DNA from 3 places in the Streptomyces sp. NPDC058239 genome. Region 1 is predicted to be linked to each of the others. Evidence: predicted binding sites of a transcription regulator. Region 1 holds the regulator's gene; each other region holds the start of a gene.
The links. Region 1 encodes HrcA, which represses chaperone genes, less so after heat shock. Its sites were predicted from a motif close to TTNGCACTCNGNNNNNCNGAGTGCNAA; they were not measured.
Positions count from the first base shown of each region.

Region 1 (10,281 bases):
GAGCAGCTTCCCACCGTTCCCCCACGACGCGGTAGACGGCTTGCGGCCAGAACGGGGCGGCTCCGGCGCACCGGCGGGGGCTTACGACCAGCGGCCGGTGCGCCCCAGCAGCAGTGCCGTCGCCGCCGTGCCCGCCGTCGAGGTGCGCAGAACGGACGTTCCGAGCCGGCAGGTACGGGCGCCCGCCGCGGCGAAGTCCGCCAGTTCGTCCGGCGACACACCGCCCTCGGGACCGACGACCAGCACGATCTCGCCCTGGGTGGGGAGCTGGACGGTGGCCAGCGGCTCACTGTCGTGGCCCCGGTCCTCGTGCAGGACGGCGGCGAAGTCCGCCGCGACCAGAAGTGCGGCAACCTGTTTGGTCGTCAGTGCGTCCGCCACCTCGGGGAATCGCACCCGGCGCGACTGCTTGCCCGCTTCCCGGGCGGTGTTGCGCCATTTCGCGAGGGACTTGAGGCCGCGGTCGCCCTTCCACTGCGTGATGCAGCGCGACGCCTGCCAGGGCACGATCGCGTCGACACCGGTCTCCGTCATCGTCTCGACGGCGACCTCGCCGCGGTCCCCCTTGGGCAGGGCCTGGACCACGGTGATACGGGGTTCGGGCCAAGGCTCCTCATGAACCGTCGCCAGGCCGGCGACCACGAGCCGGTCCTTGCCCTCGGCGGCTCTGACGACGCCTTCCGTCCAACGGCCGTGGCCGTCCGTCAGCACGACGTCCTCACCGGCGTGCAGCCGCTTCACCGATACGGCATGTCGACCCTCGGGTCCTTCCAGGACGAACTCCGGCCCATCGGGGACCTGTTCGACGACGAAGACCGGTGCGGTCACTGCGTACTCCCTGCGCTCACTGCCGCCCGCGCGGCGTCCAGTTCTTCGGCGAGCAGTCCGATCAGCCGGCCGGCGGGCAGCTCGCGTGCCATCCGGTGCCCCTGCCCCGCCCACAGTGCCATGCCCTGGGCGTCCCCGGCCTTTGCCGCCGCCGTGCGCAGGCCGGCCGTCAGATAGTGGACCTGTGGGTAGGCGGCGGGGGCGTACGGGCCGTGCTCGCGCATGAAGCGGTTGACCAGGCCGCGGGCCGGGCGGCCGGAGAACGCCCGGGTCAGGGCGGTCCGTACGAACAGCGGGTTGGTCAGTGCCTGCTTGTGCAGCAGATTCGCCCCGGACTCGGGGCAGACGAGGAACGCCGTGCCGAGCTGCGCCGCCTCCGCGCCCGCGGCGAGCACCGCGGCGATCTGGGACCCGCGCATCAGCCCGCCCGCGGCGATGATCGGCACCTGTACGGTCTCGCGGACCTGGGACACCAGGGAGAGCAGTCCGATCCCGGTGCCGTCGGCCTGCGGGTCGTCTCGGTGGGTGGACTGGTGGCCGCCCGCCTCCATGCCCTGGACACAGACCGCGTCGGCCCCCGCCCACTGGGCGGCCTGGGCCTCCTCGGGCGTGGTGACCGTCACGACGGTGTACGTGCCGACGCCGGCGAACGCGTCGAGGGTGTCGCGTGTCGGGCAGCCGAAGGTGAACGAGACTGCCGGGACCGGGTCCTCCAGGAGGATGGCCAGCTTGGCCTCGTAGCCGTCGTCGCCGCCGCTGGCGTCCGGGTCGCCGAGCGGGGTCTCGTACCAGGCGGCCTCACCGGCCAGCTGGTGCCGGTACACCTCGACGGCGCTCGGGTCGGCGAGACCCGGCTGCGGCATGAAGAGATTGACGCCGAAGGGCTGAGCGGTCAGCCCGCGCAGCTGTTTGATCTCGTTGTACATGCCGTCCGCCGTCTTGTACCCGGCGGCGAGGAAGCCCAGCCCGCCCGCTTCGGCGACGGCCGCGACGAGCTGCGGACAGGACGCACCACCCGCCATCGGGGCCTGCACGACCGGATACCGGCAGAGATCGGTCAACACGGATGACATGACCGCATCGTGTCATGTCATCCGTGCCTCGGCGTGCGCGGCCTGCGGTCCATTTTGTCCTCAAACGCCGGACGGGCTCGGCAGGCGAGCCCGTCCGGCGGCAGGGAACGGTGTGCGGGGGCCGTCAGCGCCCGTTGAAGGCATCCTTCAGCCGGGAGAACAGCCCCTGCTGCCCGGGCTGGAACTGGCCGGTCGGCCGCTCCTCGCCGCGCATCTTCGCCAGGTCCCGCAGCAGTCGCTCCTGCTCCGGGTCCAGCTTCGCCGGGGTCAAGACCTCGACGTGCACGATCAGATCGCCACGCCCGCCGCCCCGCAGATGCGTGATCCCGCGGCCGTGCAGCGGGACCGACTGGCCGGACTGGGTGCCGGGCCGGATGTCGACCTCCTCCAGGCCGTCGAGCGTCTCCAGCGGCACCTTGGTGCCGAGCGCGCCCGCCGTCATGGGGATGGTGACCGTGCAGTGCAGATCGTCGCCACGGCGCTGGAACACCGAGTGCGGCAGCTCATGGATCTCCACGTACAGATCCCCGGCCGGGCCGCCGCCGGGGCCGACCTCGCCCTCGCCCGCGAGCTGGATGCGGGTGCCGTTGTCGACACCTGCGGGGATCTTCACGGTGAGCGTGCGCCTCGACCGGATGCGGCCGTCACCGGCGCACTCCGGGCACGGGGTCGGCACGACCGTACCGAAGCCCTGGCACTGCGGGCAGGGCCGCGAGGTCATGACCTGGCCCAGGAAGGACCGGGTGACCTGCGAGACCTCGCCACGGCCGCGGCACATGTCACAGGTCTGGGCGGAGGTGCCGGGTGCGGCGCCCTCGCCGTTGCAGGTCGTACAGACGACGGCCGTATCGACCTGGATGTCCTTGGTGGTGCCGAACGCGGCCTCGGCGAGATCGATCTCCAGCCGGATCATCGCGTCCTGGCCGCGCCGGGTGCGCGAACGGGGTCCGCGCTGCGACGACGTACCGAAGAACGCGTCCATGATGTCGGAGAAGTTGCCGAAGCCACCCTGTCCGAATCCACCCGCGCCACCGCCGCCGGAGGCGGACAGCGGATCGCCGCCGAGGTCGTAGACCTGCTTCTTCTGCGGGTCCGACAGCACCTCGTAGGCGGCGTTGATCTCCTTGAACCGCTCCTGGGTCTTCGGATCGGGGTTCACATCCGGATGCAGCTCACGAGCGAGCCGACGGAATGCCTTCTTGATCTCGTCCTGAGATGCGTCGCGGCGCACGCCGAGTACGGCGTAGTAGTCCGTGGCCACTTACGACTCCGCCAGGATCTGTCCGACGTAACGTGCCACTGCGCGTACCGCTCCCATCGTTCCGGGGTAGTCCATGCGGGTCGGTCCGACCACGCCGAGTTTGGCGACTGCCTCGTCGCCCGAACCGTAGCCGACCGCGACGACGGACGTGGAGTTGAGCCCCTCGTGGGCGTTCTCGTGCCCGATCCGTACGGTCATGCCCGAGTCCTTGGCCTCGCCGAGCAGCTTCAGCAGCACGACCTGCTCCTCCAATGCCTCCAGCACCGGCCGGATCATCACAGGGAAGTCGTGCCCGAAGCGGGTGAGGTTGGAGGTGCCGCCGATCATCAGCCGCTCCTCCGTCTCCTCGACGAGGGTTTCGAGCAGGGTGGAGAGCACGGTGGACACGGTTCCCCGGTCCTCGCTCTCGAAGGAATCCGGCAGATCCTGCACCAGCTGCGGGACATCCGCGAAACGGCGTCCGACGACCCGGCTGTTGAGCCGGGCCCGCAGATCGGCGAGAGAGGTCTCACCGAACGGAGCGGGGCAGTCGATCATGCGCTGCTCGACCCGGCCGGTGTCCGTGATCAGCACGAGCATCAGCCGGGCGGCTGCCAGTGACAGCAACTCCACATGCCGAACCGTCGACCGGGTCAGCGAGGGGTACTGCACGATGGCGACCTGCCGGGTCAGCTGCGCGAGCAGCCGTACGGTGCGGCCCACGACATCGTCGAGGTCGACCGCGCCGTCGAGGAAATTGTGAATGGCACGACGTTCCGGCGACGAGAGGGGCTTGACGCCCGCAAGCTTGTCGACGAAGAGCCGGTAGCCCTTGTCCGTCGGGATGCGTCCCGCACTGGTGTGGGGCTGGGCGATGAAGCCCTCGTCCTCCAGCACCGCCATGTCGTTGCGGACGGTGGCCGGGGAGACCCCCAGCTTGTGCCGCTCCGTGAGCGCCTTGGAGCCCACGGGCTCCTCGGTGCCGACATAGTCCTGGACGATGGCGCGCAGCACTTCGAGTCTGCGTTCGCTGAGCATCGCGCACACCTCCAGCTGTGTTTCCTCGGTGGTTCTCGGGCCGTTCCTGCTTCATTCCCAGGAATCCCCCTGGCACTCTGTCCTCACGAGTGCCAGCAATCCCCCGGCCAGTGTACGGCGGCCGAGTGGGGGCCTAGCAAGGGCGACCGGTCACGCTACCGCGAGACCGCGCAGGTCGTTGCCGATAGCGTCGCGGTATGGACGCCTCTTGGGAAGAGTTCGGCTGGGAGCGACTGGGTCACGGTGTGGGCCGACGGCGCCTGACCGGATGGGATGCGACAGTCGCACTGGTGGTCGGAGCGGATGGAGTGCTGCTCTACGACACCGGATCAACACTCCGCGAAGGTGAGGAAATCCGGGCCCAGGCACAGGCCCTGCTCGGCCGGAAGGTGACGCATATCGCACTCAGCCACCCCCATTTCGACCATGTACTGGGCACTGCCGCGTTCTCCGGCACCCAGGTGTACGGAGCGGCCGGCATGGCCGGGCTGATGAAGCTCGGGGCGGACGATCTGCACGCCTCCGCGGTGCGCCACGGAGTGTCCGAAAACGATGCGTCCGAGGCCGTCGATGCGCTGGTGGCGCCGCACCATGAAGTACGCGGCGAGTGGACGCTCGATCTGGGCGGCGGCCGTCAGGTGCTGCTGGCGAATGTGGGCCCCGCCCACAGCAGCCACGATCTGGCGGTGCTCGTCCCCGGCTCCCCCGCGGTGGTGCTCTGCGGCGACCTGGTCGAGGAGTCCGGCGAACCGCAGGCGGGACGGGACGCCGTCCCGGGCCGCTGGCCGGCCGCGCTGGACCGGCTGCTGGCGCTGGGCGGCGAGGACGCGGTGTACGTTCCGGGGCACGGAGCGGTGGTGGACGCGGCGTTCGTCAGGGACCAGCGTGACCAACTGGCCGTCCTCTTCGGCGTGTCGTGACGTGTTGTCGTCTTATCGTCATCCGATGCGCAGCTACCAGCCGGACCTGACCCCGCCGTGGAAGAAGTCCGCCCCCGTTCCCGAGGTCCCCGCCGATCCCGATCTGGTCGTGGAGGAGGTCTCCACGGGATTCTGCGGTGCGGTGATCCGCTGCGAGAAGACGGCCCAGGGTCCGACGGTGACCCTGGAGGACCGCTTCGGCAAGCACCGGGTGTTCCCGATGGAGCCGCGCGGCTTCCTGCTGGAGGGCCGGGTGGTCACGCTCGTGCGCCCGTCGGCGGCCGGTCCCGTACGCCCCACGCGTACGGCATCGGGTTCGGTCGCAGTCCCCGGGGCGCGCGCCCGGGTCGCGCGGGCGGGCCGGATCTATGTGGAGGGGCGCCACGACGCGGAGCTGGTCGAGCGGGTCTGGGGCGACGACCTGCGGATCGAGGGCGTGGTCGTCGAATACCTCGAGGGCATCGACGACCTCCCGGCCATCGTGCGCGAGTTCTCCCCCGGCCCGGACGCCAGGCTGGGCGTTCTGGTCGACCACCTGGTCCCGGGCTCCAAGGAGTCCCGGATCGCCTCCCAGGTCTCGGACGCGAACGTGCTGGTGGTCGGCCACCCCTACATCGACGTGTGGGAGGCGGTGAAACCGTCGTCCGTGGGCATCGCCGCCTGGCCGGTGGTGCCGCGCGGCCAGGACTGGAAGACGGGCGTGTGCCGCGCTCTGGGCTGGCCGGAGAACACGGGCGCGGCCTGGCAGCGAATCCTGTCCACGGTGCGCTCGTACCGGGATCTGGAACCGGCCCTGCTGGGCTCCGTGGAGCACCTGATCGACTTCGTGACGGCGCCGCCTCAATAGCCCCCTTCGCCGGCCCCCAAGCCTCTCCGGCGCCCCTCCGGCGTCCGGGGAGCGGGGGAAGCGGGGGATCCGGGGCGGAGCCCCGGTTACGGGAAGGAGCGGGCAGGGGAACAGGTCCGCCGCGGGCGCACCCGAGCCCCGTCCGGCCCCGCCCCCTCAGTCCACCAGATCCCGCACCACCGCATCCGCCAGCAACCGCCCCCGCAACGTGAGCACCGCCCGCCCCTCGCCATACGGCACCCGCTCCAGCAGCCCGTCCTCCACCGCCCGCCCCGCCGCGGCCAGCCCCGCCGGTGCCAGCAGCGACAACGGACACCCGTCCGCGAGCCGCAGCTCCAGCAGGATCCGCTCGACCCGCCGGTCCTCGGCGGAGAGGATCTCGCGCCCGGCCCCCGGCGACCGCCCCTCGGCCAGAGCCTGCGCGTACGCCCCCGGATGCTTCACGTTCCACCAGCGCACCCCGCCGACATGGCTGTGCGCCCCGGGGCCGGCGCCCCACCAGTCGGCTCCGCGCCAGTACAGCTCGTTGTGCAGGCACCGGCCCTCGGGCGTGCGGGCCCAGTTCGACACCTCGTACCAGGAGAAGCCCGCCGCGGCCATCGCCTCGTCCGCGATCAGATACCGGTCCGCATGGGCGTCGTCATCGGTCATCGGGATCTCACCGCGCCGGATCCGCCGGGCCAGCTGCGTCCCCTCCTCGACGATCAGCGCGTACGCGGACACATGGTCCGGCCCCGCGCCGATCGCCGCGTCCAGCGAGGCCCGCCAGTCGTCGTCGGACTCCCCGGGCGTGCCGTAGATCAGATCGAGGTTGACGTGCTCGAAGCCCGCCTCCCGCGCCTCGGCGACGCACGCCTCGGGCCGCCCCGGCGTATGCGTACGGTCCAGGATCTTCAGCACATGCTGCCGCGCGCTCTGCATCCCGAACGAGATCCGGTTGAAGCCGCCCTCCCGCAGCTCGGCCAGATACGCCGGATCGACGGATTCCGGGTTGGCCTCGGTGGTGATCTCGGCATCGTCGGCGAGCCCGAACTCGTCGCGGATCGCCCCCAGCATCCGTACCAGGTCTCCGGCGGCCAGCAGGGTCGGTGTGCCGCCGCCGACGAAGACCGTACGGACCGGACGCGGATCGTCACCGAGGACCTTGCGGGCCTGGCGGACCTCGCCGATCAGATGGGCCGCGTAGTTGTCCCGGGAGGCCAGCGCACCGCCGGAGCCGCGCAGCTCGGTGGCGGTGTAGGTGTTGAAGTCGCAGTAGCCGCAGCGGGTCGCGCAGTAGGGCACATGCAGGTAGAAGCCGAGCGGCCGGCCGGCGGCGCCTTCCAGGGCATGGCGGGGCAGCGCCCCGTCGTCGGGTACGGGTTCACCATCGGGCAGTACGGAAGGCATACCGCCCATTGTCACTCGCCGCCGGGGACCTCCGAGCCATGTTCATGATCACGAAGGGTCACGCACCACGGTCCGCACCGCGGCACCCGGGCCGCAGCAAGAGCCCCCGGCCGCCCCGCCGCGCCCTCACCCCGCCTGCAGCACCAGCAGCGCCAGATCGTCGTCGGGCGGCCGCTCGGCGAATTCGTGCACGGCTCGCTTGATCCGGTCCGCGATCCCGTCCGCCGACAGCCCGGCACAGTCGGCCAGCGCCCGGGCCAGACCGTCCCCGTCGTCGAACATCAGCGTCCCGGTGCGCCGCTCCGTCACACCGTCCGTGACGCACAGCAGGCTGTCGCCGGGCGCCAGCTCGAAGCTCTGGCTCTCGTACGCGACGTCGTCGAAGATTCCGAGCAGCATCTGCGGCTCGGCGGCCGGGCGCACCTCGCCGTCGGGGCGCAGCAGCAATGGCAGCGGGTGGCCGGCGCTGGCGAGGGTGCAGCGCACGCCGCCGCCGGGCAGCGGCACGAGTTCCCCGTACAGCAGGGAGAGAAAGCGGGACTGCCCGGTGTCCGCCGTCTGCTGGCCGCCCGCCGCGGCCACCATGAGCGCGGCCGCCTCGGCAGCCTCCATCGCATCGTCGAGGAGCAGCCGGTTGAGCCGGTCCAGCACTTCGCCGACACCGAAACCCTCACGGGCCAGCAGCCGCAGCCAGGGCCGGGCGAGGCCGGTGACGACGGCGGCTTCGGGGCCGCTGCCCTGTACATCGCCGAGGACGAAGCACCAGCGGTCGCCGGGGCACGGGAAGATGTCGTAGAAGTCGCCGCCGACGACGCCGTCGTCGCTGGGTTCGTACACCAGTGAGCTGGTGACGCCGGGTATGTCGGCGACCTTGCTGGGCAGCAGCGCGCGCTGCAGGATGCGGCTGATGGTGGCCTGCCGGGTGTATGCGCGGGCGGCTCCGACGGCGAGGCCGACACGGCGTACGAAGTCCTCGATCAGGGCGGTCACTTCGTCGGGAACACGTGCCGTGCCCTCCCGGCCGAGGAGTACGGCGCCGAGTGTCCGGCCGCCCGATGTGATCCGGTAGGCGAGAGCGGATCCGGCATGCCCGTCGGATTCCCCGCCGTCCTCCTCGCCGCCGGGCCACGGCATGGAGACGGGCCCGGTGCCCACCCGCTCGGGCAGCCGGATCGGGTCCTGCTCCAGCACCGTACGCAGCTGCCCGGTCTCGGCCTCGTCCCGGTGCCAGGCGCTGGCGAGCCGGGGGACGGCCGCGGGGCCGCCGTTCTCGGGCTCCAGCCAGATCGCGCACCAGTCGGCGAGTCTGGGCACCAGTAACTGTCCGGCGAGGGCCGCGACGATGTCCTCGTCGAGCTGGCCTGCGAGCAGGTCCGAGGCCTCGGCGAGGAACGAGAGCGCGCCGCGGCCGGCCCAGTCCGCGTCGTCGCGCAGGGCCCGCCGTGCGGTGGGGGCGAGCAGTTCGGCCGCCCGCAGCCCCTGCTGGAATCCGGACTCGGCCGACGGTTCGGGGAACGGGTTCCAGTCGTCGACGGGAAGCCGGGCCCAGACGGTCTTGAGGCCGGTGCGGTAGGTGATGCCCCAGCGCTCGGCGAGGGTGCCGACGAGCTGGAGCCCGCGACCGTACTCGGCGGGCTCCTCGGGGCCGGTGGGGGCATCGCCCTCCGCCTTGTCCGCTGCGTCCGTCGCGCTGCCGGCCTCCGGGCGTTCGCTGCGTACGGCACGGGCCGGGTGGTGGTCGGAGACCTCCAGCACCAGGGCCGCGGCCTCGTCCTCGGCGGCCTCCTCGAGCCGGCAGAGCAGCTCGACATTGGTCCCGGCGTGCACGACCGCGTTGGTGACCAGCTCGCTGACGACGACCGCCGCATCATCGGCCAGACGTTCGCTGAAGCCCACGGCCGCCGGCAGTCCCAGCCCGGTCCACTCGGTGAGCGCTGCCCGGACGAACCGGCGGGCGGCGGAGGGCGCGAGGAGGTTTCCGGGCAGGGACGTACGGGCGACCGGCCGCGCATCCGCATGGCCGACGGTGATACCGGGACGCTGAACGATGTCCCGCTGCAAGGGAATAGGCCCCACGGTGCAGCTCCTGACCTGTTCTCGCTCTGTCTGTCTGTTCTCGTTCTGTTCTCGCTGGGCGCCGCTGACGACACCGACAGAGTGACAGATGGACCATGCTCATAAGCAACGAGTTGCCGAAGTGAGCAGAGAAAGTGAGCAGAGAAAAACGGAAGCAGCCGCACCGTGCGGCCGGTTGGCGAGGAAGCGTATTACGCCTCGCGGGTTCCCGCGTACATGTCGTCGATGAGGGCCTTGTACTCACGCTCGACGACCGGCCGCTTCAGCTTGAGACTGGGCGTCAGCTCGCCGTGCTCGATGTCGAGATCGCGGGGCAGCAGCCGGAACTTCTTGATGGTCTGCCAGCGCTGCAGCCCCTCGTTGAGCCGCTTCACATAGCCCTCGATGAGCGCGACGGCCTGCGGGGACGCCACCACTTCGGCGTACGGTTTCCCGCCCAGGCCGTTCTCGGCGGCCCAGCCGAGGATGGTCGGCTCGTCGAGTGCGATCAGGGCGGTGCAGAAGTTACGGTCCGCGCCGTGCACCAGGATGTTGGAGACGAACGGGCAGACCGCCTTGAACTGTCCCTCGACCTCCGCCGGGGCGATGTACTTGCCGCCGGAGGTCTTGATCAGGTCCTTCTTGCGGTCGGTGATCCGGAGGTAGCCGTCCACGGACAGCTCGCCGATGTCGCCGGTGTGGAACCAGCCGTCCGCCTCCAGCACCTCGGCGGTCTTCTCCGGGAGCCCTTGGTAGCCCTGCATCACGCCGGGGCCGCGCAGCAGGATCTCACCGTCGTCGGCGATCCGTACCTCGGTGCCGGGGAGCGGCTTGCCTACGGTGCCGGTGCGGTAGGCCTCGCCCGGGTTGACGAAGGAGGCGGCGCTGGTC
Region 1 covers NZ_JBHVWS010000026.1:81,032-91,312, reverse strand. Annotated here, with positions in the region: gene ACFVYE_RS25960 (16S rRNA (uracil(1498)-N(3))-methyltransferase) at 82-828, opposite strand; gene ACFVYE_RS25955 (nitronate monooxygenase) at 825-1,901, opposite strand; gene dnaJ (molecular chaperone DnaJ) at 2,026-3,162, opposite strand; gene hrcA (heat-inducible transcriptional repressor HrcA) at 3,163-4,179, opposite strand; gene ACFVYE_RS25940 (MBL fold metallo-hydrolase) at 4,377-5,099, shown strand; gene ACFVYE_RS25935 (DUF3097 domain-containing protein) at 5,125-5,946, shown strand; gene hemW (radical SAM family heme chaperone HemW) at 6,103-7,344, opposite strand; gene ACFVYE_RS25925 (SpoIIE family protein phosphatase) at 7,462-9,396, opposite strand; gene ACFVYE_RS25920 (AMP-dependent synthetase/ligase) at 9,603-10,281, opposite strand, start outside.

Region 2 (10,281 bases), on a different contig from region 1:
GCGAGCGTCGCAGCAGTGACGCGATGTCTCACAATTCCTCCGTACGAACAGTCAGGGACGGGACGAGTCGGCATCGCCGGAATCCTGGACTCGGATTGATCGAACGTCAATGGATTGCGTTTGAATGATCGAAACTCCCATCGTTCGATCACGTTGGTCTAGGGTCGGACAACGGCCCCGGCACCGGCCGGACCGGGGGCCGGGCCACACACTGCGAGGGGACTGCTGCCGTGCGCGAAAGTGCTGCTGAACGTCATGACCGCCTGCTGGGGCTGGTACGGGAAAGGGGCTCGGCCCGGGTCTCGGATCTGGCCTCGCAGCTGGGGGTCTCGCCCGTCACGGTGCGCCGGGACGTGGAGGAGCTGGCCGGCCGGGGCCTGCTCGACCGGGTCCACGGCTCGGTGTCCTGGCCGCAGGACGCCGCCCCCGCCGCCACGGGGCCCGGCGGCACCGGCACCGGCCTGGTCCTCGGCATGCTCGCGCCCTCGTCGACCTACTACTTCGCCGAGGTCATCCGTGGGGCGCACGAGGCCGCAGCCAGGGCGGGCGCCCGGCTGATCCTGCGGATCTCCGACTACCGGCCGCAGGAGGACCACGCCCGCACCGAGGGCCTGCTCTCCGCGGGCGCCGAGGGGCTGCTGGTCGCACCGGGCTGGCAGCACCCCGGCGACCCCGCCGCATTCGGCGACTGGATCGCCTCGCTGCCCGTGCCGACCGTCCTGCTGGAGCGCAGGCCCACCGCCGGATCCCCGCTGGACGGCCTGGACCGGGTCTGCTCGGACCATGCGCACGGGGTGCTGCTCGCCGTCCGCCACCTGGTGGATCTCGGGCACGGGGCGCCGCTGCTGATGGCCCGGGCGGACTCCCCGACCGCCGTCGCGGTGCGATCCGGGTACGAGGAGGCCCTGGCCGTGCTCGGGCTGCGCGCACCGCAGGACGTGATCGATTCCGTACCGGCCGAACTCGCTCCGGACGCGTTCGAACAGGCCGTGCAGGCGCTGCGTGAGGCGGTCCACTCGGGGGTGGCGACGGCGGCGCTGATCCACAACGACGTGGACGCGATCCAGGTGGTGCAGCGCCTGGCCGAGCTGGGCGTACGGGTGCCGGAAGATCTGGCGCTGATCGCGTACGACGACGAGGTGGCGGCCCTCGCGGACACCCCGCTCACGGCGGTGGCACCGCCCAAGCGCGAAGTGGGCCGTCATGCGATGGAACTGCTGGTGGAGCGGCTCGGCCAGGGCGCGGACACGCCTCGGCGTCATCTGACACTCCTCCCGCAGCTGCGAATCCGGGACTCGTGCGGAGCACCCCTCTCGTAGGCGATGAAGCAGGCGTCGAGCAGGCTCGAAGCAGGCATCCTCGCGGCCTCGCGGTCCCCTCCCGCGGGGCATTCCACCTACTTCCGTACGTAACTTATCTGATCTTTTTTCGATCAATCGCTCTTTCGCTCTTGACTTCGGTCACGGCTGGTCCAAGGATCACGGCCAACGCCAATGTCGTCGCCTGGTCAGGAGCCTCGCTGTGAGCCGCAGTTCGAGCAGAACGTCCCTCGCCGTAGTCGGCGCCGCCACCGCCCTCGCCGTTCTCACGGCCTGTGGCGGCAGCGGCGACGACAGTGCCGCCGCCGGAAGCGACGGCAAGCCCGTCAGCATCACCTTCTGGGGCTGGGCCAAGGGGTCCAAGGAGGTCGTTGACGCGTTCAACGCCTCGCACAAGAACATCAAGGTGGTGTACGAGGAGATCCCGTCCGGCAACGCGGGCGGCTACGCCAAGATCTCCAATGCGGTGAAGGCGGGCAACGCCCCCGATCTGGTCTCCATCGAGTACCCGCAGCTTCCGGAGTACGTCAGTCAGGGCGCGCTCCAGGACATCGGCCAGTACTTCACCGACGACATCAAGAAGAAGCTGCTGCCGCAGGCGGTCGAGCTGACGACGCTCGGCGGCAAGAACTGGGCCGTCCCGTTCGACGCCTCGCCGCAGTCCTTCTACTACCGCAAGGACCTGTTCGAGAAGTACGGCGTCGAGGTCCCCAAGACCTGGGACGAGTTCCGCAAGGCCGCCGAGAAGATCAAGAAGGCCGACAAGAAGGCCCGTATCGGCACCTTCTTCCCCGATGACCCGACCACGTTCCAGGCGATGGCCTGGCAGGCCGGCGCCCAGTGGTACAAGCCCGAGGGCGACACCTGGAAGGTCAGCACGGCCGACGCGGCCACCAACAAGGTCGCCGACTACTGGCAGGGCCTGCTCGACGACGACCTGATCCGCGCCAACGCCTCGTTCAGCCCCGAGTGGACCAACTCCCTGAAGAACGGCGGCACCGTCGGCTACCTCGGCGCCGCCTGGGGCGCGGGCGTCCTCAAGGGCACGCTGCCCGAGCAGAGCGGCAAGTGGGCCGTCGCCCCGATGCCCAGCTGGGACGGCAAGCCGGCCAGCGGCATGCTCGGCGGCTCCACCTTCGCGGTGACGAAGACCAGCAAGAAGGCCGAGGCCGCGGTCGAGTTCGCCACCTGGATGTCGACCACCGAGGAAGGCATCAAGGCCCGGATCGAGTCCGGCACTTCGAGCGCCTTCCCGGCCGCGGCGGCGCTGCGCCCGGTGGCGAAGAAGGCCTTCGACGCGGACTTCTACGGCGGCGAGGACATCTACCAGGTGTTCGAGGACGCCGCGACGTCCATCGGCCCCGACTGGAACTGGGGCCCGACGACCGGCACGACGAACACCACCATCAAGGACCAGTTCGGCAAGGTCGCCGGCGGCGGCACCACCATCAAGGACGCGGTGAAGGCCGGGCACGACGCCACGGTCGCCGAGCTGAAGAAGCGCGGTCTGAAGGTCGAGGACGCAGGCTGATGAAGCGCGCCCGGACGACCAGAGCCGCCGCCATCCTGCTGGGGCCCTTCTTCGTACTGTTCACCGTGGCCATGGTGCTGCCGATCGGATACGCGGTCTGGCTCAGCCTGTTCACCGAGAAACAGTCCGGCCTGGGCTTCGGCGGCACCGAGACCGTCTTCAGCGGACTCGACAACTACACGGCGGCCCTGGGCGACCGGGCGTTCCGCGAGGGCTTCGGCGTACTTCTCGGATACTGCCTGTTCTACATTCCGCTGCTGCTCATCGGGGCCCTCGCCCTCGCCCTGCTGCTGGACTCCGCACTGGCCCGCGCCCGCCGGTTCTTCCAGCTCGCGCTCTTCCTGCCGCACGCCGTGCCCGGCATCATCGCCGCGCTGATCTGGGTCTACCTCTACACACCCCAGCTCAGCCCGGTGGTCAGCGCCATGGAGTCCGGCGGAATCGGCTTCGACTTCTTCTCGCCCGAGGGCGCCCTCCCCTCCATCGTCAACATCGCCCTGTGGGAGTGGCTCGGCTACAACATGGTGATCTTCTATGCCGCGTTGCAGGCAATCGACCGCTCCGTACTCGAAGCGGCCACGGTCGACGGGGCCGGTGCCTGGCGCATCGCACTCAGCATCAAGGTCCCGCTGATCCGCGCCTCGGTCGTGATGGTCGCGCTGTTCACGGTCATCGGCTCGCTCCAGCTGTTCACCGAGCCGCTGATCCTCAACAAGGGGACCGGTTCCGCCGTCTCCTCCACCTGGACGCCGAACATGTACGCCTACACCGCGGCCTTCGAACGCAACGACTACGGTCTCGCCGCGGCCGCCTCCATCCTGCTGGCGCTCACGGCCGCGCTGCTGTCCTTCGTCGTCACCCGCTTCACCGGCCGGAAGGGCAAGAAAGCATGAACTCCCCCGCCTCCCGCGGCCGCTGGATGTCGAAGACCGCGGTCAACGGCTTCCTTCTGCTCGCCGTCGTCTACATGCTCTTCCCCCTCGTCTGGCTGGTCACCGCCGCCACGAAGGACACCGGCGGTCTGCTCGCGGGCAACGCCTTCTCCTTCGATGGCTTCAACCTCGGCGAGAATCTGTCGAACCTGGCCTCCTACGGCGACGGCATCTACTTCCGCTGGTACCTCAACAGCCTCTTCTACGCGGGCGGCGGGGCCATCGTCTGTTCGCTGATCTGTGTCGCCGCGGGGTATGCCTTCGACAAGTACGAATTCCGGGGCAAGGAGAAGCTGTTCGGCCTCGTGCTGATGGGCGTGCTCGTCCCCACCACCGCACTCGCGCTGCCGATGTATCTTCTGGCCTCCAAGACCGGCCTGGTCAACACATACTGGTCCGTGCTGATCCCGGTGCTCGTCAATCCCTTCGGCGTGTATCTCGCCCGGGTGTTCAGCACCGGCTACATACCGAACGAGGCCCTGGAGGCCGCCCGTATCGACGGGGCCGGCGAGCTGCGCGTCTTCTGGTCCATCGGGCTGCGCATGGTCATGCCGGGCTTCGTGACCGTCTTCCTCTTCCAGTTCACCGCGATCTGGAACAACTTCTTCCTCCCCCTCGTGATGCTCTCGGACCGCAAGCTCTTCCCGCTGAGCCTCGGTCTGTACTCCTGGAACACCAACACCCACGGCGAGCCGAGCTTCTATCCGCTCGTCGTCACCGGCTCCCTCCTCGCCGTCATCCCCCTGATCGTCGCCTTCGTCTCGCTGCAGCGGCACTGGAAGGCCGGTCTGACCGCCGGCAGCGTCAAGTGACTCTCACGCGAGACCTGAGGAGTACGAGTTCCACCATGCCCCACGCCACTGACAACCGGCCGACGGCCCTGCTCGCGATGGGCCCCGGCATCGCCGGACGCCTCCTCGCCGACCGCCACCGCACCCGGCTGGCGACCCTCACCCGTACCGATCCACACCTCGTCGCCCACGACCTGGCCGACCCGACACCCGAGGTGGCCGCCGCGCTCGCCGATGCCGAGGTGCTGTTCACCTGCTGGGGTGCGACGCCGCTCACCGCCGAGGTGCTGACGGCCGCACCCCGACTGCGGGCCGTGGTGCACGCGGCCGGTTCCGTGAAGCACCACATCACGGACGCCTGCTGGGAGCGCGGGATCGCCGTCACCTCGGCGGCCGGGGCCAACGCGCTGCCGGTTGCCGAATTCACGCTCGCCGCGATCCTCTTCGCGGGCAAGCGCATCCTGCACTCCGCGGATCGCTATCGCGCCCTGCGCGCCGACCACGACTGGCTCGCGGAGCTCGACGGCTCCGGCAACTACCGCCGTACGGTCGGCATCGTCGGCGCCTCCCGCATCGGCCGGCGCGTGATCGAGCTGCTGCGCCCCTTCGACCTGGACGTCCTGCTCTACGACCCGTACGTGGACGGTCCGGAGGCGGCGCGGCTCGGTGTGCGGCTCACCTCGCTCGACGAGCTGTGCGCGAGCAGCTCGGTCGTATCCGTGCACGCACCGCAGATCCCGGAGACGCACCATATGATCGGCGCCGCGCAGCTGTCGGCCATGGCGACCGGGACGACGCTGATCAACACGGCGCGGGGATCACTGATCGACGAGGAGTCGCTGCTGCCCGAGCTGACCAACGGGCGGCTGCACGCGGTGCTGGATGTGACGGAGCCCGAACTTCCGCCTGCACAGTCGCCGTTGTACGACCTGCCGAATGTGCTGCTCACTCCGCATGTCGCGGGTTCGCTGGGCGATGAGCTGCACCGGATGGCCGACCAGGCGCTGGACGAGTTGGAGCGGTTCGCGGCCGGTCTGCCCTTCGCGGACCCGGTCCGGGCGGGGGCGCTGCCGCGCTCGGCGTGACGGGGGCTCTGTCCCCTGCCCGCCTCTTCCCCGCAGTACCGTTATGCGGCTCCGCCGCGTGGGGGCTCCGCCCCGGACCCCGGTCCGGGGCCGCCGGACAAGCCGAAAGATGCCCTCGATCCCGCCATGGCCTTGAGATCTCCCCATGGCCTTGAGGGCATGGGAGACTGCCTCGGCGGGCTCGATTCGGCAGCACGTACCGAGGCCCGGTACCCCGCAACGGGGTACCGGGCCGCAGTGGCTGAGCAGAGCTACACGCTAGTGCGAGTGGCCGTGGCCGCCGTGACCGGCCTCGGCCTCTTCCTCGGCCGGCTTCTCGACGACCAGCGTCTCGGTCGTGAGCAGCAGCGACGCGATGGACGCGGCGTTCTCCAGCGCGGAGCGGGTGACCTTGACCGGGTCGATGACGCCGGCCTTCACCAGGTCGCCGTACTCGCCGGTCGCGGCGTTGAAGCCCTGGCCCTTGTCGAGCTCGGAGACCTTCGAGGTGATGACGTAACCCTCGAGGCCGGCGTTCTCGGCGATCCAGCGCAGCGGCTCGACGGCGGCGCGGCGCACGACCGCGACACCGGTGGCCTCGTCGCCGGTCTTGCCGAGGTTGCCCTCAAGAACCTTGACGGCGTGGACCAGAGCGGAGCCACCACCGGAGACGATGCCCTCCTCGACCGCGGCGCGGGTCGCGGAGATGGCGTCCTCCAGACGGTGCTTCTTCTCCTTGAGCTCCACCTCGGTGGCGGCACCGACACGGATCACGCACACGCCGCCGGCCAGCTTCGCGAGGCGCTCCTGGAGCTTCTCGCGGTCCCAGTCGGAGTCCGTGGCGTCGATCTCGGCCTTGATCTGGTTGACCCGGCCCTTGACGTCGCCGGGCTCGCCGCCGCCGTCCACGATCGTCGTGTCGTCCTTGGAGACGGTGACGCGGCGGGCGGTGCCCAGCACGTCCAGACCGGCCTGGTCGAGCTTGAGGCCGACCTCCTCGGCGATGACGGTCGCACCGGTGAGGGTGGCGATGTCGCCGAGCATGGCCTTGCGGCGGTCACCGAAGCCCGGGGCCTTCACCGCGACGGCGTTGAAGGTGCCACGGATCTTGTTGACGACCAGGGTCGACAGCGCCTCGCCCTCGACGTCCTCGGCGATGATCAGCAGCGGCTTGGAGCCACCGGCCTGGATGACCTTCTCCAGCAGCGGGAGCAGCTCCTGGATCGAGCCGATCTTGCCCTGGTGGATCAGGATGTACGGGTCGTCGAGGACGGCCTCCATACGCTCCTGGTCGGTCACCATGTACGGGGACAGGTAGCCCTTGTCGAAGGCCATGCCCTCGGTGAAGTCGAGGTCCAGACCGAAGGTGTTGGACTCCTCGACGGTGATGACACCGTCCTTGCCGACCTTGTCCATCGCGTCCGCGATGAGCTCGCCGACCTGCGGGTCCTGCGCGGAGAGCGCGGCCACGGCGGCGATGTCGGACTTGTCGTCGATCGGGCGGGCGGTCGCGAGGAGCTCCTCGGACACGGCCTTGACCGCGGCGTCGATGCCCTTCTTCAGGGCGGCCGGGGAAGCACCCGCGGCGACGTTGCGCAGACCCTCGCGGACGAGCGCCTGGGCCAGCACGGTGGCGGTGGTCGTACCGTCACCCGCCACGTCGTTGGTCTTGGTCGCCACCTCCTTCACCAGCTGGGCACCGAGGTTCTCGTACGGGTCGTCGAGCTCGACCTCGCGCGCGATGGTGACACCGTCGTTGGTGATGGTGGGAGCGCCGAACTTCTTGTCGATGACGACGTTGCGGCCCTTGGGGCCGATCGTCACCTTGACCGTGTCGGCAAGCTTGTTGACGCCGCGCTCAAGGGCGCGACGGGCGTCCTCGTCGAACTTCAGAATCTTCGCCATGGGAGCTGAGCTTTCCTCTCAAACGAACTGCGCCCCCGACCACCCGGCTGGTTATTTCGCAGGGGGCCAGGGGCGCAGAACAGAAGCAAACGTGGGTGAATTACTTCTCGATGATCGCGAGCACGTCGCGAGCCGAGAGGACGAGGTACTCCTCGCCGTTGTACTTCACCTCGGTGCCGCCGTACTTGCTGTACAGCACGACGTCGCCGGTCTTGACGTCGAGCGGAAGGCGCTCGCCGTTCTCGAAGCGGCCCGGGCCCACGGCCAGGACGACGCCCTCCTGGGGCTTCTCCTTGGCGGTGTCCGGAATGACCAGGCCGGAGGCCGTGGTCTGCTCGGCGTCGAGCGGCTGGACCACAATGCGGTCCTCGAGCGGCTTGATCGCAACCTTGGAGCTAACGGTCGACACGATCCGGTCTCCCCCTTCGGAGATCTCACGGGGTTAAGAGTCTTTGAGTGGCGACCAGGTGGATCCGTCGTCGCGGGTGCCGGACCTGCCAGTCGCACAGTACTGCTGGCACTCTCCAGTGGTGAGTGCCAGCACCGAGACTATGACCGGGATTAGCACTCGGTCAAGCGGAGTGCCAATTCAGCCAGTCGTGGCGTCATGTGGGCCCCGCTCGCGCACGGTGCGACGGGGCGCAGATCGCATGCGGCCGCCCGGACAATGCAAAGGTCCGGACAACATAGGGACAACGCAGGGACGGACCGCACCGTTCCGCACGACTGTGGGTTCATGCTCGAACCTCCGTACCAGCCGTCGAACCCGCTCCCGCATCGCCCCTCGGCCGCGCAGGACTCCTCGCGCCCGGTGAACGGCTGCCTCGATGTGCTGCTGGGTCTGCTGCTGGTGGTCCTGGAGGGGCTGATCTGTGCGGGCGTCCTCTATTACCTGATCCTCGCGCGGTGGGACCCCGACGGTCGGGAGCCGACGAGGCCGCCGCCGATGTACTGGACGCCCGTCCTCGTCCTCGGCGGGATCGCCGCGGCGATCTGCCTGCTCGCCGTGGTGCTGATCCGCGCGAACCGGCCCTGGGCGGGCGCGGTCCAGATCCTGGCCGCGCTCCTGCTGTGCGTGGTGGCGGCACTGATCGGGCACGAGGACTACCGCCGCTCGCACCCGGCGCCGGCCTCCGCTCCTTCGTACGATCCCGGGCGGCCCGGCGACCGGTGCCTCAGCGGTGGTGGCGACAACCGCGAGTGCCTGGACTCCTTCAGCTGATGGCATGCGACGACGACCGGCGACCCCGGCGCCCCGTGATCGCCGTGCGGACGCGCCGGCGGGCCCGCCGCGGGGGCCGGTTTCGGGTGGATCACCTTCTGTGCGGCCTTGCGGCCCAGCCGTTCGATCGGGTCCACCGACTGTGCGCACCCGGCGGTGGCGGCCAGCAGCGCACCGGCTGTCAGCAGTCCGGCGAGCAGCCGATGCACCCTTCTCATACGTAGTCCTCCAGCCGGGCCACGGCGTACCCCTTGTCCGTGATGGTCTTCATGACCGCCCGGACCAGGTCGGCCATGCTGCCGCCCCAGTCCTTCCGGCCCCGGAAGTGCGTGAGGATGATGTCTCCGGGGTGCAGGTCCTGGTCCACCTCGCGCCACTCCATGTGGTCCGGGAACGCCTCCGCGTTCCAGAGCGGTACGGCCTTGATGCCGCAGGACTTCGCGATGCGGAGCGTGTCCCCGTTGTAGTTGCCGTACGGCGGACGGAAGAGAGTGGGCCGCTGCCCGTAGTGCTTCTCGATGATGGCCTGCTGGTCGCAGATCTCGCTCTTCTGCTCGCTGTACGAGAGTCCGGGCAGGTAACGGTGGTTGAGCGTGTGGTTGTTGAGGCCGACACCCAGCCGCTGCATCTCCAGGAAGTACCCATAGCTGTCGCGCACCAGGTAGTCGCTGAGAAACGCGCTGTACGGGATGTCCAACTCGTCCATCATCTGCAGCAGTTCGGGATCCTTCTCGGCACCGTCGTCCATCGTCAGGAAGACGACCCGGTCCTTGGTCGGGACGCTGGTGAAGACCGGGGGCAGCGAGTCGTCGCCGCCGTTGACCTCGAACCCCTCGCGGGTGGTGATGTGCGGCTTCACGGCAGGCGGCAGGGGTGCGATCAGCGGCGGCCTGTCCAGCCCCCACTTCTTGGCGAGGGCCGCCCGCACGGCCGGGCCGAACCTCGCGTTCTCACGGGGCCCGGCGGGTGCGCCGCCCTGGCCGGCCCGCTGTCCGGGGCCCGCCCCCAGCCCGGGAACGCCCGGCGGTCCGGCGGCAGGCAGGGCCCGGTGCTCGTCGCCGTCGCCGGAGGAGGCGCAGCCGGAGCAGACCGCGGCGAGCAGGAGTGCGGCCAGGACCGCACAGGCCGGCCGATGCCTGCCGGGGCCCCGCCCGCCCCCCGGTTCAGGGATGCCCGATCCGCTCCTTTTCATGGTTAATTTTTCCTTTTGTCGTACAAGTTGCATGGCGTCGCATACTGCCAGCACGTGAGGGGCGCCCCGGCCCGACACCGCCACCGGGCCCTCCGGTCAACCCGGCTGGCTCACAATGGGGCGGGTGAACGCCTTCGCCCCGAACGACCCGTCCGACGCCGACGACCGGTCCGACGCCCCCGACCCGTCCGGCCCCCTCGCCGCTTTCATGGCCCTGCGCACCCCCGAGGGCGCGGCGCTCCTGGACGGGCTGCGGTCGTACGACCCCGCCCAGGAGCTCGCCACCGCCACCCGGCTGCGCCGCACCCACCCCGCCTCGCTGGTC
Region 2 covers NZ_JBHVWS010000031.1:39,604-49,884, reverse strand. Annotated here, with positions in the region: gene ACFVYE_RS28425 (right-handed parallel beta-helix repeat-containing protein) at 1-32, opposite strand, end outside; gene ACFVYE_RS28420 (substrate-binding domain-containing protein) at 231-1,319, shown strand; gene ACFVYE_RS28415 (ABC transporter substrate-binding protein) at 1,522-2,850, shown strand; gene ACFVYE_RS28410 (carbohydrate ABC transporter permease) at 2,850-3,743, shown strand; gene ACFVYE_RS28405 (carbohydrate ABC transporter permease) at 3,740-4,594, shown strand; gene ACFVYE_RS28400 (hydroxyacid dehydrogenase) at 4,630-5,658, shown strand; gene groL (chaperonin GroEL) at 5,917-7,542, opposite strand; gene groES (co-chaperone GroES) at 7,643-7,951, opposite strand; gene ACFVYE_RS28385 (DUF6234 family protein) at 8,279-8,764, shown strand; gene ACFVYE_RS28380 (polysaccharide deacetylase family protein) at 8,979-9,989, opposite strand; gene ACFVYE_RS28375 (methyltransferase domain-containing protein) at 10,072-10,281, shown strand, end outside.
Region 2: groES (co-chaperone GroES) is a predicted target of HrcA. The motif match lies at 8,104-8,130, and genes of this name have one in related genera.

Region 3 (10,281 bases), on a different contig from region 1:
CATCGAGAAGTGGGACGGGACGCCGGACCAGAGCGACGAGCGCGCCACGTTCCTCGCGGAGATGGAGGCCGTCGGCCAATGGCCGCGCCGGCCGCGGCTGATCGGTGTCGCCAACGGCGTGGCCGACGGCACCGGCACCGATGTGCAAGCCGGCGAACTGGCGCTGGAGGGCAAGGGCCTGTCAGTCGTGGGCACCAAGCTCTACACCCAGTCCCCGGGCGAGAACGAACTCGTCGCGAAGCTGCGGGTGGTGACACTGAAGACCAACCAGGTACATACGTCCGGACTCCCGTCGATCGACGGCGCACCCGGCGGCTCGCTGGAAGGGTTCGGCATCCTCGCCGACGGGCTCAACGCCCTCAACCCCCTTCTCGGGTTCAAGACCGACGTACGCATCCGCTCGCACTGCTTCGTGCCGGCCGTCAGCGCCGTCGACGTGGGCGATCCGGACACGGACGAGGAGCTGTACAAGGACATCTCCGCGCTCCCGCCGAATGCCGGCGGGCTCGACGAGTTCAAGCTCGCGTCCCGCAACGAGGGGCACACCCTTGTGACGGAGGAGCTCTGCACCTGGCTCCTCGACCGGCTTCCGTAGTTCCGCGGTCCCGTCGCGCGGGGTATCGCGCGCCCACGGTGCTCCGGCGGGCATCGTGGGCGCGCCCACCGCCCCACCCCGTACAGAAACGACATCGGCCCCCGGGACCAGCTGGTCCCGGGGGCCGATGCGGCAAAGCTGTACAGGAACTACCGATCCGTCAGGATCAGAAGTCCATGTCACCGCCCGGCATGCCGCCCGGAGCAGCCGCAGAGGCCTTCTCCGGCTTGTCGGCGATGACGGCCTCGGTGGTGAGGAACAGCGCGGCGATGGACGCGGCGTTCTGCAGGGCGGAGCGCGTGACCTTCGCCGGGTCGAGAATGCCCTCGGCGATCATGTCGACGTACTCGCCGGTCGCGGCGTTCAGACCGTGACCGATCGGCAGGTTGCGCACCTTCTCGACGACGACGCCACCCTCGAGACCACCGTTGACGGCGATCTGCTTGAGCGGAGCCTCCAGCGCCAGCTTGACGGCGTTGGCGCCGGTCGCCTCGTCACCCGAGAGCTCCAGCTTCTCGAAGACGGCCGAGGCCTGGAGCAGAGCCACGCCACCACCGGCGACGATGCCCTCCTCGACGGCGGCCTTGGCGTTGCGCACCGCGTCCTCGATGCGGTGCTTGCGCTCCTTGAGCTCGACCTCGGTCGCGGCACCGGCCTTGATGACGGCCACGCCGCCGGCCAGCTTCGCGAGGCGCTCCTGGAGCTTCTCGCGGTCGTAGTCCGAGTCGGAGTTCTCGATCTCGGCACGGATCTGGTTGACGCGACCCTGAACCTGGTCGCTGTCACCGGCACCGTCGACGATCGTGGTCTCGTCCTTGGTGATGACGACCTTGCGGGCACGGCCGAGCAGGTCGAGACCGGCGTTCTCCAGCTTGAGGCCGACCTCCTCGGAGATGACGGTGCCACCGGTGAGGATGGCGATGTCGCCGAGCATGGCCTTGCGGCGGTCACCGAAGCCCGGGGCCTTGACGGCGACGGACTTGAAGGTGCCACGGATCTTGTTGACGACCAGGGTCGACAGGGCCTCGCCCTCGACGTCCTCGGCGATGATCAGCAGCGGCTTGCCGGACTGCATGACCTTCTCCAGCAGCGGAAGGAGGTCCTTCACGTTGCTGACCTTGGAGTTGACGATCAGGATGTACGGGTCGTCGAGGGACGACTCCATGCGCTCCATGTCGGTGGCGAAGTACGCCGAGATGTAGCCCTTGTCGAAGCGCATACCCTCGGTGAGCTCCAGCTCCAGACCGAAGGTCTGGGACTCCTCGACGGTGATGACGCCTTCCTTGCCGACCTTGTCCATGGCCTCGGCGATGAGCTCGCCGATCTGGGTGTCGGCGGCGGAGATGGAGGCGGTCGAAGCGATCTGCTCCTTGGTCTCCACGTCCTTGGCCTGCTCCAGGAGGGCGGCGGAGACGGCCTCGACGGCCTTCTCGATGCCCCGCTTGAGGGCCATCGGGTTGGCACCCGCGGCGACGTTGCGCAGGCCCTCGCGGACGAGAGCCTGGGCGAGAACGGTGGCGGTGGTCGTACCGTCGCCGGCGACGTCGTCCGTCTTCTTGGCGACCTCCTTGACCAGCTCCGCACCGATCTTCTCGTACGGGTCCTCCAGCTCGATCTCCTTGGCGATGGAAACACCATCGTTGGTGATCGTGGGGGCGCCCCACTTCTTCTCAAGGACGACGTTGCGACCCTTGGGGCCAAGGGTGACCTTGACGGCGTCGGCGAGCTGGTTCATGCCGCGCTCGAGACCGCGCCGGGCCTCCTCGTCGAACGCGATGATCTTGGCCATGTGAAGTGGTCCTCCCGGACAGGGGTGGATTTCTCCGGACCGAGTGGCGCCCGCGACGGACGGCCTGCGTGTCCGGTGGTTCCTTGCCCCACCGGACCTGCGGGCCTCACCGGCCCGGTCCAAGTTCTGTCACTCTCACCTGGAGAGTGCTAACGCCAATGATTAGCACTCGACCCCCTGGAGTGCAAGCGCCTTCGAAGAAGGCTCGCTGAGGGGCGGCGGTCGGACGGCGGGAGGGCCAAGCTCGACGACAGCCGCTCACGGGCGGCCGCGGACGCAAGCGCACGGAGGGCCCGTACCCCAGGGGTACGGGCCCTCCGTGCGTGAGTAGTGTCGTTGGCCGACCGCGTCGAGCTCAGCCGACGGCGAGCTTGACCATGTCCGCCTGCGGCCCCTTCTGGCCCTGCGAGATCTCGAATTCAACTCGCTGACCCTCTTCGAGGGTGCGGTACCCGTCCATCTGGATCGCGCTGTAGTGGACGAAAACATCCGCACCACCGTCGACCGCGATGAAGCCGTACCCCTTCTCCGCGTTGAACCACTTGACGGTGCCCTGAGCCATGCCTAACTCCCCTATTACTGGCCCTTGCACAGGACCGCACTTCGCGGACCCGGGTCAGAACTCACCCCCCGACAGGAGAGGGTGCGTGCGCCGGAACGCGTCGACCGCGGCCGAATGTATCTGCCCAACTGCCCTCTGCAACAGGTCAATCGGACGAGAATTCTGGGCAGCACCGAACGCCCTAATATGAGGAATTCATAAGATTCCAGGGCAAGTCGGGCCAGGCAAAGGCGACTTATGGCGCAAGGAGATCCAACACTTTGGCTGCTTCTTGTCGCGGCCGGGCGCATTCTCATATGCGGGCGGCACGGGCAGCTGGGGGGACTTCCCACACTGTACCGCGCTCAACCATGCAGAATTGCCCCCTCCGCTTCTCTCGCGGAGGGGGCAATACAGATAACGCTGTGAAGTCGGACGGACGGTCAGCAGCCGCCTGCGACTGCCGGGATGATCGAGATGCCCGCGCCGTCCGGCGTCGCCGTCTCCAGGCCGCCCTCGAAGCGCACGTCGTCGTCGTTGACGTACACGTTCACGAAGCGGCGCAGCTTGCCCTGGTCGTCCAGGACGCGGGCGGCGATGCCCGGGTGGTTCTGCTCCAGGGACTCGATGACCTGGGAGAGGGTCGAGCCCTCGGCCGGGACCTCGGCCTGGCCGCCCGTGTAGGTGCGAAGGATGGTGGGGATGCGGACCTTGACGCTCATGAGGGGTGCCTTTCTTCGGTCTCGGGTGGTCAGCTGGCGGCGAGGCCGGCGGCGCGGAACGCGTCCAGGCTCGGGCGGATCGTCGCGGTCGCCTGCGAGGTGGCGGCCACCGCGTCCAGCGTCTTGAGGCCGTCACCGGTGTTGAGGACGACGGTGGTCAGCGCCGGGTCGAGCAGACCGGCCTCGATGAGCTTCTTCGTCACGCCGACCGTCACCCCGCCTGCCGTCTCCGCGAAGATGCCCTCGGTGCGCGCCAGCAGCTTGATCGCGTCGACGACCTGCTCGTCGTCGACATCCTCGACCGCGCCGCCGGTGCGGCGGGCGATGTCCAGGACGTACGGGCCGTCGGCCGGGTTGCCGATCGCCAGGGACTTGGCGATGGTGTTCGGCTTCTGGGGCCGCACGACGTCGTGACCGGCCTTGAAGGCGGTGGAGACCGGGGAGCAGCCCTCGGCCTGGGCGCCGAAGATCTTGTACGGCTTGTCCTCGACGAGACCGAGCTTGATCAGCTCCTGCAGACCCTTGTCGATCTTCGTGAGCTGCGATCCGGAGGCGATCGGGATGACGATCTGGTCGGGCAGCTGCCAGCCGAGCTGCTCGCAGATCTCGTACGCCAGGGTCTTGGAGCCCTCGCCGTAGTACGGGCGCAGGTTGACGTTGACGAAGCCCCAGCCCTCGCCGAGCGGGTCGCCGATGAGTTCCGAGCAGAAGCGGTTGACGTCGTCGTAGTTGCCCTCGATGCCGACCAGCTCGCCGCCGTACACCGCGGCCATGACGACCTTGCCCTGCTCCAGGTCGTGCGGGATGAACACGCAGGAGCGGAAGCCGGCGCGGGCGGCGGCGGCGCCCACCGCACCGGCGAGGTTGCCGGTGGAGGAGCAGGAGAGGGTGGTGAAACCGAAGGCGCGGGCGGCCTCGACGGCGATGGCGACGACGCGGTCCTTGAAGGAGTGCGTCGGGTTTCCGGAGTCGTCCTTGACGTACAGGCCGCCGGTGACGCCCAGCTCGCGGGCGAGGTTGTCGGCCTTGACCAGCTTGGTGAAACCGGGGTTGATGTTGGGCTTGTCCGCGACATCGGCGGGGACCGGCAGCAGCGGCGCGTAACGCCAGATGTTGTCGGGTCCGGCCTCGATGCGCTTCTTCAGCTCGTCGGGGGAGCCGCTCGGCAGGTCGTACGCCACTTCGAGCGGCCCGAAACAGGACGCGCAGGCGAAAATGGGGCCGAGCTCGAAACGCTCGCCGCACTCGCGGCAGGAAAGCGCCGCGGCGGGTCCGAGGTCGACAGCTTCGGCGGAAGAATTGGTGCTTGCTGCAACAGTCTGCACGGCCATGATGGCGGAGGCCCTTTCTCCTCATCTTCCTTGCGACGCATTTCGCCACAAGACGGAATTGGCACCTTCCCCACCGTGACCTCGCGGTCGGCGGGAGGGTTGCCGGGACTTCAACGGGCCGTTCCCTCAGTCCCTCTGGATGAGCGCTGTGGCACTGGATCATCGATCCAGGCATTTATTGGCGGACTGACCCCGACATGCGACGGCCATCCGCGTTGTTCAAGACTGTAACCGAAGCACCGGACAGTTGAGATAGTCGTCCGAACCGCGAGATGGATCACATACAGGGAGTATCGACCGTGCTGGAAGAGGTCGAACGCTGGCTGGCCAGGCGTTCCTGGTCGGCCGCCGACCGCCCGCTGGACCGCGTCCTGGCCGCCAAGGCCAGGGACCCGCGCCGCGGGAGCGTGAGCGTCGTACTGCCCGCGCTGAACGAGGAGGCGACGGTCGGCCGGATCGTTGCGACCATCCGGCGCGAGCTGATGGAGAAGGTCCAGCTGGTCGACGAACTCGTGGTGATCGATTCCGGTTCCACGGACGCCACCGCGAAGGTGGCCCGGGAGGCCGGCGCCCGGGTGGTGCACCGGGACGAGATACTCCCCCGGATACCCGCCGTGCCCGGCAAGGGCGAGGTGCTGTGGCGGTCGCTCCTGGTGACCGGCGGTGACATCGTCTGCTTCATCGACGCCGACCTGAAGGACTTCTCGGCGGACTTCGTCTCCGGCATCGTCGGCCCGCTGCTGACCGACCCGAACGTGCAGTTCGTGAAGGCGATGTACGACCGCCCCCTCGGTGACACCGCAGGTCAGGGCGGTCGCGTCACCGAACTGGTGGCCCGTCCGCTGCTCAATCTGCACTGGCCGCAGCTGGCCGGTTTCGTTCAGCCGCTGGGCGGGGAGTACGCCGTGCGCCGCTCCCTGCTCGAACGGCTGCCCTTCCCCGTCGGCTACGGAGTGGAACTGGGCCTCCTGGTCGATGCGCTGCACACGGTGGGTCTGGACGCGCTGGCCCAGGTCGACGTAGGGGTGCGCAAACACCGCCACCAGGACGGGCAGGCGCTCGGGCGGATGGCGGCGACGATCTACCGGACAGCTCAACTCCGGCTGTCCCGCGGTCACTTGGTACGGCCTTCGCTCACCCAGTTCGAGCGTGGCGAGGACGGCTTCGTACCGCACACCCATGCGGTGGACACCGAGGAGCGGCCCCCGATGCGCGAGATCGAGGAGTACGTTTCGCGCCGGGCGGCCTGACTTCGCACGTTTGGGCGGTTCGTGATCGGGCTAGATTCCGCAACATGGTCTCCGAGCACGAAGCCCAGCCCGCTGCCCAAGTCCTCGTTGCGTCCAACCGCGGCCCGGTGTCGTACACCCTCGCCACGGACGGATCACTCGACGCGAAGCGCGGCGGCGGCGGGCTCGTCTCCGGGCTGAGCGCCGTCAAGGACAAACTGTGGGTGTGCGCCGCGCTCGGTGACGGGGACCGGGAGGCGGTCCGGCGCGGGGTCGGTGAGCAGGGCGTACGGATGCTCGACATCGACGCGGCCGTCCACGCGGACGCGTACAACGGCATTGCGAACTCGGTGCTCTGGTTCGTCCACCACATGCTGTACCAGACGCCGCTGGAGCCGGTCTTCGACGCGGAGTTCCGGCGGCAGTGGGCGTCGTTCGAGACGTACAACCGGGCCTTCGCCGAGGCGCTCGCCGAGGAGGCGGGCCGGGGTGCGGCGGTGCTGGTGCAGGACTACCACCTGGCGCTGGTGCCCGGCATGCTCCGCGAACTCCGCCCCGACCTGCGGATCGGCCACTTCTCGCACACCCCGTGGGCGCCCGTCGACTACTTCCGTCTGCTCCCCGACGACATCGCCGAGCAGCTGCTGCACGGCATCCTGGGCGCGGACCGGGCGGCCTTCCTGACCCGGCGCTGGGCGGATGCGTTCATCGGCTGCTGTACGGAGATCCTGGGCGGCACCGGCCGGACCAGGATCGGGGTGCACGGGCTCGGCGCGGACGCGGACTTCCTGCGCGCACGCGCGCACGAGGCGGACGTGGACGAGCGGATGGCGGCGCTGCGGGAGCAGGTCGGCCCGGGGCGGAGGACGATCGTACGAGTGGACCGGACGGAACTGTCCAAGAACATCGTGCGCGGCCTGCTCGCGTACCGCGCGCTCCTGGAAGAGCGGCCGCAATGGCGTGAGCGCGTCGTCCATGTCGCCTTCGCATACCCCTCTCGGCAGGACCTGGCGGTGTACCGCGACTACACGGCCGAGGTGCAGCGGGTCGCCGACGAGATCAACGCCGTGTACGGCACGGCGGGGTGGACGCCGGTCGTGCTCCACGTCAAGGACGACTTCGCCCGCTCGCTCGCCGCGTACCGGCTGGCCGACGTGGCGCTCGTCAACCCGATCCGCGACGGCATGAACCTGGTCGCCAAGGAGATCCCGGTCGTCTCCGACCACGGCTGCGCGCTGGTGCTGTCGCGGGAGGCGGGGGCGTACGAGGAGCTGGGCAGCGACGCGGTCGTGGTGAACCCGTACGACGTGTCCGCGACGGCGGCGGCGCTGCACGAGGCTCTGACGATGGCGGACGACGAACGGGCCGCGCGCACGGAGCGGCTGGCCGCGGCGGCGGTGGCGCTGCCGCCGCAGCAGTGGTTCCTGGACCAGCTGGACGCGCTGCGGCGGGAGTGAGCCGGCGCGGGCTAGAGCTGTCGCGCCAGGGCTGCCAGGAAGCCGACGACGGCTCCCGGGCCGTTCAGCAGCAGATCGGCCCGCTCGGCCAGTTCGGGCACCTCCGCGCTGCCGCTGCAGACCAGCAGTCCCGGGATGCCGTCGGGGCCCTCGGTGCGGAGCTTCTCCACGGCGGCGTACGCCGCTAGGTCACCCAGGTCGTCACCCGCGTACAGAACGGACTCGGCGTCCAATTCCCCTACGTACTGCGTGAGCGCCACGCCCTTGTCCGTGCCCGGCGGGCGCAATTCCAGGACCAGGCGACCCGGTTCGACGATCAGCCCGTGCCGGGCGGCGAGCTCGCCGAGGGGGCCGCGCAGGACCTCGAACGCGGCCTGCGGGTCGACGGCGCGGCGGGTGTGGACGGCGAGCGCCTGGCCCTTCTCCTCGATCCAGGTTCCGTGCCACGAATCGAACCGGTCGAGCACGCCCGGGAGTTCGGCGCGGACCGCAGCCACGCCGGGGTGCGGGGCGGGGGCGTGGACGGTGCCGGAGACGGCGTCCCAGCGTTCGGCTCCGTAGTGGCCGAGGACGACGAGATGGTCGAGTCCCGGTACTCCGGCGAAGCCGCCGTGCCGGACCGCGACGCCGGCCGGGCGGCCGGTGATCACGGCGATGGAGGCCACTTTCGGGGCGAGCGCGACGAGCGCGTCGACGGCGCCGGGGTGGGCGCGGGCCTGTTCCGGGTCCGGGACGATGTCGGCGAGGGTCCCGTCGAAATCGAGCGCGACGACGGCACGGTCCGGGCGCGCGAGGATCGCGGCCAGGGCTTCTCGGCCGGGTGGGGTGGTGGGGGTCGGGAGCTCGGACGGGATCTCGCTCGGCACGGGTACGTGCGGATTGCTGCCCATGGGGCCGAGCCTATAGGCGTACCGCCGGGCACAGCCATGGGCGACGTGGCATACGGGCGGCGTCATGATCACCGTCTCCCGCCGAGCGGGTGCCGGTCAGCGACGCCCCCGTTTCGCGTCGCGGACCCGGCGCAGGCGGTTCACCGTCACCGGGTCCTCCTCCAGCGCGCGGCGGTCGTCGAGAAGCGCGTTCAGCAGCTGGTAGTAGCGCGTGGGCGAGATGCCGAGCTGTTCGCGGATCGCGCGCTCCTTCGCCCCGGGCCCGGCCCACGACTGCCGTTCGACGGCGAGCACGGCACGGTCCCTGGCGGAGAGGCCGACGGGGCCGTCCGTGTCGTCGGGGCCATTCGGGGGGGCGCTCATATCAGCCAACATATCGCCCGGACGGAGAGCCGCCGCCCGTTACTCCGCGTCCTCCGCCGCCCTCGCGTCCTGTGCGATCTTCCCCAGCACGTTCTCGGGGCTCGCGTTCGGCGCGACCGCGTCGCCGATGTTCTCCTTGATCGACTCGCTGGCACGCGCCCAGGACGTCTTGCCGAACGGGTAGAACTCCGAGTTCGGCAGCGCGGCCAGGAACTTCCACAGCGGCTTGTACTTGGGATCGGACTCCATCGCCGCGGAAGCGCTGTCGGTGACCGGCAGCAGGCCGTACTCGTCGGCGAAGTCGATGACGTTCTTGTCGGTGAACACGTAGTCGAAGAACTTGCCCGTCTCCACACGGTGGCCGCGCTGCTTGAAGCCCATGATCCAGTCGGCGACGCCCATCGACCCCTCCGTGGGGCCGCCGATGCCGGGCAACGGCACCATGCCGACGGAGACGCCCTTCTTCTCGGCCTCCTGCATCAGCGTCGGGTGCCCGTTCAGCATGCCGACCTCGCCGCGCGTGAACGCGTCGAACGCCTTGCCCCGGTCGAGCTTGCCGGGGGCGACGGGGCCCACGAGGCCCTTGTCGACCAGGTTCGTCTTCAGCCAGTCGAACGTCTTGACGTTCTCGGCCGAGTCGATCTCGTACGAGCCGACGTCGTCGATGTAGCCGCCGCCCCCGCTGAGCAGCCACATCATGGTCTCGGCCTGGGACTCCTCCGGACCGAGCGGCAGCGCGATCGGGTACGTCACACCGCGCTGCTTGAGCACCGCCGAGTCGTTGCGTATGTCGTCCCAGGTCTGCGGGGCATCGAGGCCCGCCTGTGCGAAGGACTTCTTGTTGTAGAAGAGCAGTCGGGTGCTGGCGACGAACGGCAGTCCGTACTGGTTCTGGTCCACGCTGCCCGCGTCGGCGAGGCGCGGCAGGAAGTTGGCCTGGGTGGGGATGCTCAGCATCTCGTCGGTCCGGTAGAGCTTGCCGGCCTTGGCGTAGTCGGCGTACGCGCCGATCTGGGCGATGTCGGGGGCCTGACCCTTCTTCACCATCTCGGCGACCTCGCGGTCGACGTCCTTCCACGAATAGACGCTGACATCGACCTTGATGCCGGGATGGGACGCCTCGAAGCCCTTCACGAGCCCGGCCCAGTACTTCTTGGAGCTGTTGGCCGCGCTGTTGCCGTAGTCCGCCGCGACGAGCTTGAGGGTGACATCCCCCGATCCGCTGTCGCTGCCGCCGCATCCCGACAACGTTGCCGTCAATCCCAGTGCGACCACAGCCGCCGTCAGTCCCAAGTAACGCCGCCGCACAGCCCAGTCCGTCCTCGTCCATTTGCGTCATCCGCGCCGGCCACGTCCTCGTGGGG
Region 3 covers NZ_JBHVWS010000064.1:27,765-38,045, forward strand. Annotated here, with positions in the region: gene ACFVYE_RS40550 (esterase/lipase family protein) at 1-595, shown strand, start outside; gene groL (chaperonin GroEL) at 762-2,384, opposite strand; gene ACFVYE_RS40560 (cold-shock protein) at 2,740-2,946, opposite strand; gene ACFVYE_RS40565 (MoaD/ThiS family protein) at 3,369-3,647, opposite strand; gene thrC (threonine synthase) at 3,677-4,978, opposite strand; SAM riboswitch class I at 4,997-5,124, opposite strand; gene ACFVYE_RS40575 (glucosyl-3-phosphoglycerate synthase) at 5,278-6,228, shown strand; gene ACFVYE_RS40580 (trehalose-6-phosphate synthase) at 6,273-7,664, shown strand; gene otsB (trehalose-phosphatase) at 7,676-8,554, opposite strand; gene ACFVYE_RS40590 (DUF3263 domain-containing protein) at 8,651-8,917, opposite strand; gene ACFVYE_RS40595 (extracellular solute-binding protein) at 8,957-10,210, opposite strand.
Region 3: groL (chaperonin GroEL) is a predicted target of HrcA. The motif match lies at 2,547-2,573, and genes of this name have one in related genera.